3 regions of the Oceanimonas sp. CAM02 genome follow, and region 2 is predicted to be linked to each of the others. Evidence: predicted binding sites of a transcription regulator. Region 2 holds the regulator's gene; each other region holds the start of a gene.
The links. The regulator sigma-54, encoded in region 2, starts transcription at its own class of promoters, with help from an activator protein. The targets are predictions, from matches to a motif close to TGGCACNGTTTTNGCTT.
Positions count from the first base shown of each region.

Region 1: glnA (glutamate--ammonia ligase) is a predicted target of sigma-54. The motif match lies at 1,712-1,728, and genes of this name have one in related genera.
Region 3: flgB (flagellar basal body rod protein FlgB) is a predicted target of sigma-54. The motif match lies at 1,954-1,970, and genes of this name have one in related genera.

Region 1 covers NZ_JAWJBK010000005.1:689-4,277, forward strand. Annotated here, with positions in the region: gene typA (translational GTPase TypA) at 1-1,329, opposite strand, end outside; gene glnA (glutamate--ammonia ligase) at 1,800-3,203, shown strand; gene R0I78_RS01525 (DUF2955 domain-containing protein) at 3,429-3,589, opposite strand, start outside.
Region 2 covers NZ_JAWJBK010000027.1:43,296-46,884, forward strand. Annotated here, with positions in the region: gene rapZ (RNase adapter RapZ) at 1-374, opposite strand, end outside; gene ptsN (PTS IIA-like nitrogen regulatory protein PtsN) at 385-831, opposite strand; gene hpf (ribosome hibernation promoting factor) at 834-1,121, opposite strand; gene R0I78_RS09075 (RNA polymerase factor sigma-54) at 1,146-2,582, opposite strand; gene lptB (LPS export ABC transporter ATP-binding protein) at 2,626-3,351, opposite strand; gene lptA (lipopolysaccharide transport periplasmic protein LptA) at 3,353-3,589, opposite strand, start outside.
Region 3 covers NZ_JAWJBK010000004.1:122,433-126,021, forward strand. Annotated here, with positions in the region: gene R0I78_RS00925 (chemotaxis protein CheV) at 141-1,052, shown strand; gene R0I78_RS00930 (CheR family methyltransferase) at 1,076-1,897, shown strand; gene flgB (flagellar basal body rod protein FlgB) at 2,028-2,429, shown strand; gene flgC (flagellar basal body rod protein FlgC) at 2,426-2,845, shown strand; gene R0I78_RS00945 (flagellar hook assembly protein FlgD) at 2,852-3,550, shown strand; gene flgE (flagellar hook protein FlgE) at 3,560-3,589, shown strand, end outside.

The sequences.
Region 1 (3,589 bases), on a different contig from region 2:
ACCCTTGCCATCCGGCACCATGTCGGTCATTTCGGCCTTGCGCTCACCCAGTTTCTCCATAATGGAGCCCTGGCTGTCTTCTTCAATGTCTACGGTCAGGGTTTCAAAGGGTTCAAGCAACTCGCCGTTTTCTTCTTTCAGAATTACTTCAGGGCGGGATACCGCCAGCTCAAAGCCTTCACGACGCATGTTCTCGATCAGAATGCCCAGATGCAGCTCACCCCGGCCGGACACGCGGAACTTGTCGGGATCGCCGGTTTCTTCTACCCGCAGGGCCACGTTGTGCACCAGCTCCTGGGTCAGACGCTCCAGAATATTACGTGACGTCACAAACTTGCCGTCCTGACCGGCAAAAGGTGAAGTATTCACCTGGAAGGTCATGGTCACGGTGGGCTCATCTACCGACAGCGGCGGCAGGGCTTCTACCGCACCGGCAGCACAGACGGTATCGGAGATTTTCAGCTCACCCAGACCGGTAATGGCCACTATGTCGCCGGCAGAGGCTTCGGTCACATCGTGACGCTGCAGGCCCAGATAACCCATTACCTGGCCCACTTTACCGTTGCGGGTTTTGCCATCGGCACCGATCACGGTCACCTGCTGGTTGACCTTGACGGTACCGCGCTTGATGCGGCCCACGCCGATAACACCCACGTAGGAGGAGTAGTCGAGCTGGGAGATCTGCATCTGCAGGGAGCCTTCCGGATCCGCGTCGGGTACCGGCACCTGATCCACTATGGTCTGGAACAGGGTGGTCATGTCTTCGGTGCGCTCATCGGCGTCGAGCGAAGCCCAGCCATTCAGGCCGGAGGCGTACACTACCTGAAAGTCGAGCTGATCATCAGTAGCACCCAGGTTGTCGAACAGATCAAATACCTGATCCATTACCCAGTCAGGACGGGCACCGGGCTTGTCTACCTTGTTAATGATAACGATGGGCTTGAGACCCTGAGCAAACGCCTTTTGAGTTACAAAGCGGGTTTGCGGCATGGGGCCTTCCTGCGCGTCTACCAGCAGCAGCACAGAGTCTACCATGGACATTACCCGCTCTACTTCGCCGCCAAAATCGGCGTGTCCGGGAGTATCCACGATATTGATGCGATATTCCTGACCATCCGGAGAAGTCCAGCGAATGGCGGTGTTTTTGGCCAGAATGGTAATACCGCGCTCGCGCTCGATATCGTTGGAGTCCATCACGCGCTCTTCGGCTTCGCCACGGCTTTCCAGGGTGCCGGACTGCTGCAGCAGCTTGTCGACCAGGGTGGTTTTACCGTGGTCAACGTGCGCGATAATGGCAATGTTTCTCAGATTATTGATTTCAGCTGACATTAAGTTCTTTCGCTCGCATATTTTGAGGCGGGCACAGGCGGTGCAGCCGCTCTCTGAAGGTGTCCGGCGCCAATAACTGCAGCGGACCCAAATAAAAAAGGGCTGCAAATTGTACACGCTTTAGCCGCTTCAATATACGCTTTTCTCATTTTTCATACATGGGGTGCGCTGACGTGCCGACAAAGCAGACCCGAAACGATCCTTGTTTTCTCCATGAATGGTATTATGCAGCAAGATGAAAGACGTCTGGCTGCACCAGAATGGCGCAGCCGGATAAGATCGCACTAAAAAGACTCACTAACGCACCAAATTGGTGCAATGCGAAAGATGAAGAATACAGAACCGTAATATTTAATGCTTAAATTACAAAAGCTTAGCAAGATGGCACGGTTCTGGCTTAAGAAATCACAACTGATGAATTTGTTCATCAGACCCTGGATGTTAATTTTTGGAGGTCGAAACCCATGTCAATTGAATCCGTAATGGACATGATCAAGGAACACGATGTCAAATTCATCGATATGCGCTTTACCGATATCAAAGGCAAAGAGCAGCACATCAGCCTGCCGGTAAGCCAGGTAAACGATGACTTCTTTGAAGAAGGCAAGATGTTTGACGGCTCATCCATGACCGCATGGAAGACCATTCACGAGTCAGACATGGTGCTGATGCCGGATCCGTCTACTGCCGTGATGGACCCCTTCACCGAAGATGCCACCCTCAATATTCGCTGTGACGTGCTCGAGCCTGCCACCATGCAGGGCTACGACCGTGATCCCCGCTCCATTGCCCGCCGCGCCGAGGAATATCTGGTGTCTACCGGCATTGCCGATACCGTGCTGATTGGCCCGGAGCCGGAATTCTTCATGTTCGACGACGTGCGTTTTCATACCGACATGGCCGGCAGCTTTTTCAAGGTGGACGACTCCGAAGCCAAGTGGAACTCAGGCCGTGATTATGCCGAAGGCAACAAGGGCCACCGCCCCGGCGTAAAAGGCGGTTATTTCCCGGTAGCTCCCATCGACTCTTCCCACGACATTCGCTCTGCCATGTGTCTGGTAATGGAAGAAATGGGTCTGGTAGTGGAAGCGCACCACCACGAGGTGGCTACCGCCGGCCAGAACGAAATTGCCTGCAAATTCAACACCCTGACCAAAAAAGCCGACGAAATTCAGATCTACAAATACGTAGTGCATAACGTGGCTCACGCCTTTAACAAGACCGCCACCTTTATGCCCAAGCCACTGGTAGGTGATAACGGCTCCGGCATGCATGTGCACCAGTCTCTGGGCAAAAACGGCGAAAACCTGTTTGCCGGTGATCTGTACGGCGGCCTGTCGGAAATGGCGCTGTACTATATCGGCGGCATTATCAAGCACGCCCGCGCCCTGAACGCCATCACCAACCCGGCCACCAACTCCTATCGTCGTCTGGTGCCCGGCTTTGAAGCCCCGGTGATGCTGGCCTACTCCGCCCGCAACCGCTCTGCGTCCATTCGGATTCCGCTGGTGGGCTCACCCAAGGCCCGTCGCATCGAGACCCGCTTCCCGGATCCGGCCGCCAACCCCTACCTGTGCTTCGCGGCTCTGCTGATGGCCGGCCTGGACGGTATTCAGAACAAGATCCACCCGGGCGATGCCATGGACAAGGATCTGTACGACCTGCCCGCCGAAGAAGCTGCCGAGATCCCGACCGTGGCCACCTCGCTGGACAACGCCCTGGACAACCTGGATCAGGATCGCGAATTCCTGACCCGCGGCGGCGTCTTCTCCGACGAGTTCATCGATGCCTACATCAAGCACAAGCGCGTGGAAACCGAGACCATCAATATGGCGGTACACCCGCTGGAGTTTGACCTGTACTACTCCGTTTAACTGAATAGCTGAAAGCGAAAAGCTGGAAGTGAAAAGCCCGGGAAACCGGGCTTTTTTGTTTTTACTTCCGGCTTGCAGGGCACGCCGATATTGCCCGAAGCAGCAGCGGGGATTATCGAAGCCGACCGTCAAATGTCATGGATGACATTTGCCGAGCGCCCCATGGATGGGCTCGAAGCGTGTCGGCGGAGTGCAACCGCGCTGCTGCTTCGCTGTGCACAAATTTCAAAGAACCTGATGCCGGGTAGACGGAAACAGATTAAGCAGTTTATGCACCAGATAGACGCAGCACAGGGTCACCAGAATGGCGATCGTCATTGAGCTCATGCGATAGAGGGCGCTGAACACCAGATCATGCTCCGGCGAGACATACTGGCCGAACAGAA
Region 2 (3,589 bases):
AGCAGATGAGTTTCTTCGCGAATGGCCTCATCCAGAGTCAGGCTGTGGCGCGAGAGAGGGTGCAGTCGCCGCGTATCGCCAAAGCGGCGGATCAATACTGCGTTTTCGGCATCAATAAAGAAACTGGATACCTGCACCTCGTCCATGGCCCGCACTTCGGCCAGAAAGGCTTCCAGCTTATCGGGGCTGTCGGGCAGGTTGCGCACATCTATACTCACCGCAACCGCGCCGGGCCGGTTCTGGCGCAGGCGGACCAGCTCAGGCAGTAACTCAACCGGCAGGTTATCGACGCAGTAGTGACCCAGATCTTCAAGCACCCGCAGGGCGACGGTTTTACCGGACCCGGAACGACCACTCACAATCACCAGCTGCATATAGGCTCCTTCAGGCAGAAATCATGATTTGATAAAGCTCTTCGTCACTGCCGGCCTGACGCAGCTGCCGGCAAATCTGTTTGTTGCTGAGCTTTTCAGCAATTAAGGACAGCGTTTTCAGATGTTGTTTACATTCCTGCTCCGGCACCAGCAGCGCAAACACCAGACCAACCGGCTGATTGTCGATGGCATCAAATTCTACCGGTTCGGCAAAAGTCAGCAGTACCGCGGTCGCCTTGTTGTCATTGCCAATACGACCATGAGGTATGGCAATGCCATTACCGATGCCGGTAGTGCCCATCTTTTCACGGGCCAGCAAACAGTCAAAAAGCGGCTGGCTGCCGATATTCAAATGTTCGGCAGCCAGCTCGCTGATAATTTCCAGAGCACGCTTCTTGCTCGTGCAGGGAACTGCACTGCGCGTGCAGTCCCTGCTTAGTATGTCGGCGACTTCCATGGTTACTTTTGCTTGAGCTTCTCTTTGTGTTTGATGATCTGACGATCCAGCTTGTCAATGAGTCCGTCGATGGCGGCATACATATTTTCATGCTGGGCGTTGGCAAACAGCTCACCACCACTGACGTGCAGTTTGGCTTCGGCAATTTGCTGCATTTTTTCTACATTAAGGATGACGTGCACATTGGTAATGTGGTCGAAGTGGCGCTCCAGCCGGGTAAACTTGCTATTAACATAGTCACGCAGTGCATCTGTGATTTCTACATGGTGTCCGGTCAGGTTAATTTGCATAACGTCTTCCTTCTGTCGTTGCCTTTAAACCAGGCGTTTACGCTGATTGGAAGGGGGGATGGCCAGTGACTCCCTGTACTTGGCGATGGTACGCCTGGCCACCTTAATCCCCTGCTCGGCCAGCAACTGAGCAATCTTACTGTCACTCAGCGGCTTGGCCGGGTTTTCTGCTCCGACCAGCTTTTTGATCAGAGCACGAATTGCCGTGGATGAACATTCACCACCATCGTCGGTGCCCACATGACTGGAGAAGAAATACTTAAGCTCAAACACGCCCCGGGGCGAGTGCAGAAACTTTTGTGTGGTCACGCGTGAGATGGTGGACTCATGCATCTCTACTGCCTCGGCCACATGGTTCAGCACCATGGGCTTCATGGCCTCTTCTCCATACTCAAAGAATGCCTGTTGTTGTTCAACAATACAATTGGCAACCTTGAGCAGCGTCTCATTTCGGCTGTCGAGACTTTTAAGGAACCACTTGGCATCCTGCAGATGATTACGAATAAACTGGCCGTCTTCACTATTGCGGGGCTTGTCGGCAAGTGCGGCATAGGTCTGATTCAGGCGTACCTTGGGCATGGCCTCCGGGTTGAGTTCCACGACCCAGGCACCGTTGCGTTTGGTGACCACCACATCCGGAATAACATATTCGGAGCTGCCCTGAATAATGCTGCTGCCGGGGCGGGGTTCAAGCTGCTGGATCAGATTCAGAACTTCTCTCAGCTCGTCTTCTTTCAGCCTGGTCTTGCGCTGCAGAGTACGGTAGTCGCGGTTACCCAGCAGATCCATGTGCTGTTCCAGCAGCAACCGGGCTTCTGCCAGCCAGGGGGTGCTGGCGGGAAACTGGTCGAGCTGAATACACAGGCATTCCTGCACGCTGCGGGCAGCTACGCCGATGGGATCGAAATGCTGAATGCGTTTGAGCACGGCTTCTACTTCGTCGGCTTCAATGCCCAGCTCGTCGGCCGAGGCTGCAGCTAACAGTTCGTCAATATCGGCGGTGAGATAGCCTGCATCGTCCACGGCATCGATAATCGCAAGGGCAATGGCCTGATCGGTATCACTGAAGGGAGTCAGGTTCATTTGCCAGATCAGGTAATCCTGCAGCGTTTCGGTGGTTTCTCCCTGATAGACATTATCTTCCAGCCCTTCCGGCAGACCGGCACCACCACTGACCGGAGAGGCGGTATAAACTTCCTCCCAGCTGGTGTCCATGGGCAGCTCTTCAGAAAGCTGATTACGTTCCATGGCGCTGTCTGCGGCAATTTGCTCCTCGTTGCGATTATCCTCAACCCTGATACTGTCCGGCTCCTCCTGCTCCAGCAGCGGATTACTGTCCAGTGCCTGCTGAATTTCCTGCTGCAGCTCAAGGCTGGACAGCTGCAGCAGACGAATGGCCTGTTGCAGCTGAGGGGTCATGGTCAGTTGCTGGCCAAGGCGTAACTGAAGAGTCGGCTTCATGTATGCTAACGTCCTTCCATATCAACCGCGCGAAGCGGTGCCTTCAGAGGCTGAATTGTTCACCAAGATAGACTTTCTTGACCTGCTCATTGGCCAGGATTTCAGCTGGTGTGCCAGCAGCAATACGGTGCCCGTGGCTGACAATATAGGCCTTTTCACATACATCCAGCGTCTCACGCACATTGTGATCGGTGATCAGTACGCCCAGGCCTCGATCTTTCAGATGTAATATAATTTTCTTAATATCAAGCACAGAGATGGGATCAACGCCGGCAAAAGGTTCATCAAGCAGAATAAAGCGCGGATCTGCCGCCAGTGCCCGGGCAATTTCCACCCGCCGGCGTTCACCACCGGACAGACTCATACCGAGACTGTCACGAATATGGACAATATTGAACTCTTCCAGCAGCTGTTCCATTTTTTCGTTACGGCCGTCGGCGTTCAGATCCTTGCGGGTCTGCAGTACGGCCATCAGGTTATCGGCCACGCTCAGGCGGCGAAAAATGGACGCTTCCTGAGGCAGATAGCCAATGCCGGCGCGGGCCCGCACATGCATAGGCTCATGGCTGATGTCATTGTCGTCTATGGTGATGCTGCCTGCATCCCGCTGCACCAGGCCTACAATCATGTAAAAGGAAGTGGTTTTGCCGGCACCGTTGGGGCCGAGCAATCCCACTATCTGGCCCGTATTTACCGTCAGGCTGACATCTGCCACTACCTTGCGGCCTTTGTAGCTTTTCTGCAGCCCGCGTGCTTTAAGTCTGGCCATGTCAGTCGTTACTCTGGTTGTCGAAATTCTGCACCTGCTCCGGCAGAAAGATGGTGGTTACCCTGTCTTTGCCGCCCTGGCTCTCGGCTTCCATTTGTTCCTTGTCGATAAAGTAGCGGATACGGTAGCCGGTAACGATGTTATCGTCCTGCTTAAGCTCCGCCTCCCGGATCAGGGTGATGGTGCGGGCCGCCATGTCATAGTGAATTTCCCGTGCCTGTGCCTGTACCGGCTTGCC
Region 3 (3,589 bases), on a different contig from region 2:
CATGACTGGTCCCATCTTTGCCGCTATGAAGTGGCACTGGCACATGGCCGGTGTTAAGCTAGAACCATCGTATTTTGCTGCATAAAGCATGCCATTGAACTGGCGGGCAGACAGCTAAATCTCATTCCGGAGGCTGAATAATGGCGGGTGTACTCGACTCGGTAAACCAGAGAACACAACTGGTGGGGCAAAACCGGCTGGAACTATTATTGTTCAGGCTTAACGGTCGCCAACGATTTGGCATCAACGTATTTAAGGTCAAGGAAGTGTTGCAATGCCCACGGCTCAGTGGCTTGCCTCAGCGTCATCCGGTTATTCGGGGTGTATCCAATGTTCGTGGCCAGACCATTTCCATTATTGACCTGAGCAAGGCCATGGGGGGGCGGCCGATAGAGCAAACCGAAGACAGCTTTGTCATTATCTCCGAGTACAACCGTTCGGTGCAGGGGTTTCTTGTCAGCTCGGTAGAGCGCATCATCAACGTCAACTGGGAGTCGATCTTGCCACCACCCAAAGGGGCCGGTCGCTTCAACTACATGACGGCCGTCACCGAAATAGACGGTGAGCTGGTGGAAATTCTCGATGTGGAAAAAATTCTTGATGAAATTTCTCCTGCCAGCACAGATGTTGACGCAGCGATTATTGAACGCTCAAAAGAAAATGCTGCCGAGCACAAGCCTGTTCTTATTGCAGATGATTCTTCCGTGGCCCGCCGTCAGGTAGTAAAGGCGGTTGAATCTCTGGGGCTTAAGTGTATTGTGACGGAAAATGGCCGGCAGGCGCTGAACAAGCTCAAAGAACTGGCTGCCAACGGTCCGATTCATGAGCAGTTATCATTGGTGATTTCCGATGTGGAAATGCCAGAAATGGATGGCTACACGCTTACCGCCGAGATTCGAAGCAATCCTGCGCTTAAGGGCTTGCATGTGATTCTGCATACTTCACTCAGTGGCGTATTTAACAAGGCGCTGGTTGAAAAGGTCGGAGCCGATAATTTTATCGCCAAGTTTCAGCCTGATGAGCTGGCCAGTGCAGTCAATGATGCACTCTAATTTTTGAAGGTGTAATAGCACGGATGAAAAATTTCACCGACGAGCAGTATTTGGCGTTTTGCCGGTTTCTTGAAAGCAACACCGGTATCGTCCTTGGAGCCAGCAAGCAATATCTTGTTAAAAGCCGGCTTTCACCGCTGATGTCTCGTTTTGGTATTGAATCCATGGGAGTGCTGATAGAGCGCTCCATGCAGCCTCGGGAGCGTGAACTGAAAACGGCCGTGGTTGATGCCATGACCACCAACGAAACACTTTGGTTCCGTGACAGCTACCCCTTTACTCAGCTGAGTGACCGTTTATTTCCGGAGTTGGCGAAACCCGGTAAATCACTGCGTGTCTGGTCTGCGGCCTGCTCATCGGGGCAGGAGCCTTATTCCATTGCCATGACGGCACAGGAGTACATGAGCCGGCGGCCGGGTGCCTTGCCGGGGCTGCAAATTATTGCCACTGATATTTCAGCCACCATGCTGGAACAGTGCAAACTGGGCATTTATGACAGCCTGTCTCTGGCCAGGGGCCTGTCTCCGGAGCGACGCAGCCGGTTCTTTACCGCGCTTGATAATGGCCGTATGCAGCTGCAGCCTGCCATTCGCAATATGGTCAGCTTTCGGCCCTACAACCTGCTCGACAGCTACAGTTCGCTGGGCAAGTTCGACATTATATTTTGCCGTAACGTACTGATTTACTTCTCTCCCGAGAATAAATCCAAGATCCTTAACCAGTTTGCCGGCTCTCTTAATCCGGGGGGCTATCTGCTGCTGGGTGCGTCTGAGTCACTTACCGGTCTTTCCGACAAGTTTGAAATGATCCGCTGCAGCCCCGGCATTATCTATCGCCTTAAATAATTTCACCTTGCCGTCCTTAAAGCACCTCAGTGTTAACTGAAGGTGCTTTTTATTTATGGCACGACTCTTGCTTTACTTTTTCCTGTGTGAGTACTTCAGATTCCGGTCACTATGACGCAGGAGGGTGGCGGTGACGATTTCTTTCGACAAGGCATTTGGCGTGCATCAGCATGCACTGGTGGCCCGCTCCGACAGAGCCGAGCTGCTGGCCAGCAACCTGGCCAATGCTGACACGCCCGGTTATAAGGCGAAAGACATGGACTTTCAGGCGGCACTGAGCAAGGCACAGGGTTCTCAGAATTTCTCCCTCAGCCGCACCAATAACCGTCACTTTGCCGTGGATCTGGCACCGCCGGGCACAGTGCAATACCGGGTGCCCAATCAGCCCGATACCGGCGACGGCAATACGGTGGATGTACAAACCGAGCGTACCAGTTATATGGAAAATGCCCTGCAATATCAGGCCTCGCTGGAGTTTCTTAACAGCAAGATATCCGGCCTGCTGAAAGCCATAAAAGGAGACTCGATGTGAGCCTTTTTAAAGTCTTTGATATTTCCGGCAGTGCCATGAGCGCTCAGTCGGTTCGTCTTAATACCACCGCCAGTAATCTGGCCAACGCCGACAGTGTCAGCTCCAGCATTGATGAAACCTACCGTGCCCGCAAACCGGTGTTTGCCGCTGATCTCGACCAGGCCCTGTCGGACCGTCAGGAAAGCGTCGGCGTCAAAATCATGGGCATAGTGGAAACCGACAAACCCCTGCAAAAAGAATTCAACCCGGATCATCCCATGGCTGATGCCGAAGGTTTCATTTTCAAGCCCAATGTGAACGTGGTGGAAGAAATGACCGATATGCTCAGCGCCTCACGCAACTACCAGACCAATGTGCAGGTGGCCGACGCCGCCAAGCAGATGCTGCAGCAGACCCTGCGGCTGGGCAAGGGGTAATCATTCATGCAGGTTAATCAAGACTATCTTAACGGCCTTAAGTGGCCCGGTGAGCAAAGTCCGGCGGATAAAGCGGCTGATAACAGCCGTGCCCAGCTGGAGCAGGAAGACTTTTTTGCTCTGCTGACCCAGCAGCTGGCTTATCAGGATCCGTTCAAGCCGGCGGATAACTCCCAGATGATCTCACAAATGACGTCTTTCACCACGGCTGACGGCATTAATAACATGAGTCAGCAGCTTTCCGGGCTGAGTGAGGTCATGACCTCCAGCCAGGCACTGCAGGCCTCCAGCCTGGTGGGGCAGAAGGTGCTGGTGCCCAGCTCCATGACCTACTGGGACAATAATGAACCGGTAGACGGCGTTGTGGTAGCGGGTTCAGGAGCCTCCAATGTGCTGATTCGCATCGAGAATGAAAAGGGCGAGCTGGTGCGCACCATACCGCTGGAAGGCGATCAGCGCGGCAACGTCAACTTCAGCTGGGACGGCATGAATGACGCCGGCGAGCCGGCGGCTACCGGCAAATACAACATCAAGGTCAGCGGCCTGATCGACGGCCAGCGTGAGGAGCTGAATGCGCTGGCTTTTGGCAAAGTGGACAGCGTGACCCTGGGCAGTGCCGACAGCCCCACTCTGGTCAACCTGGCGGGCCTGGGCGGCCTGCCGCTTAATCAAATTCTGGAAATAGCCAGCCGCAAGGCGGCGTAAGGAGTACTTATGTCTTTTAATATTGCACTCAGCGGCGTT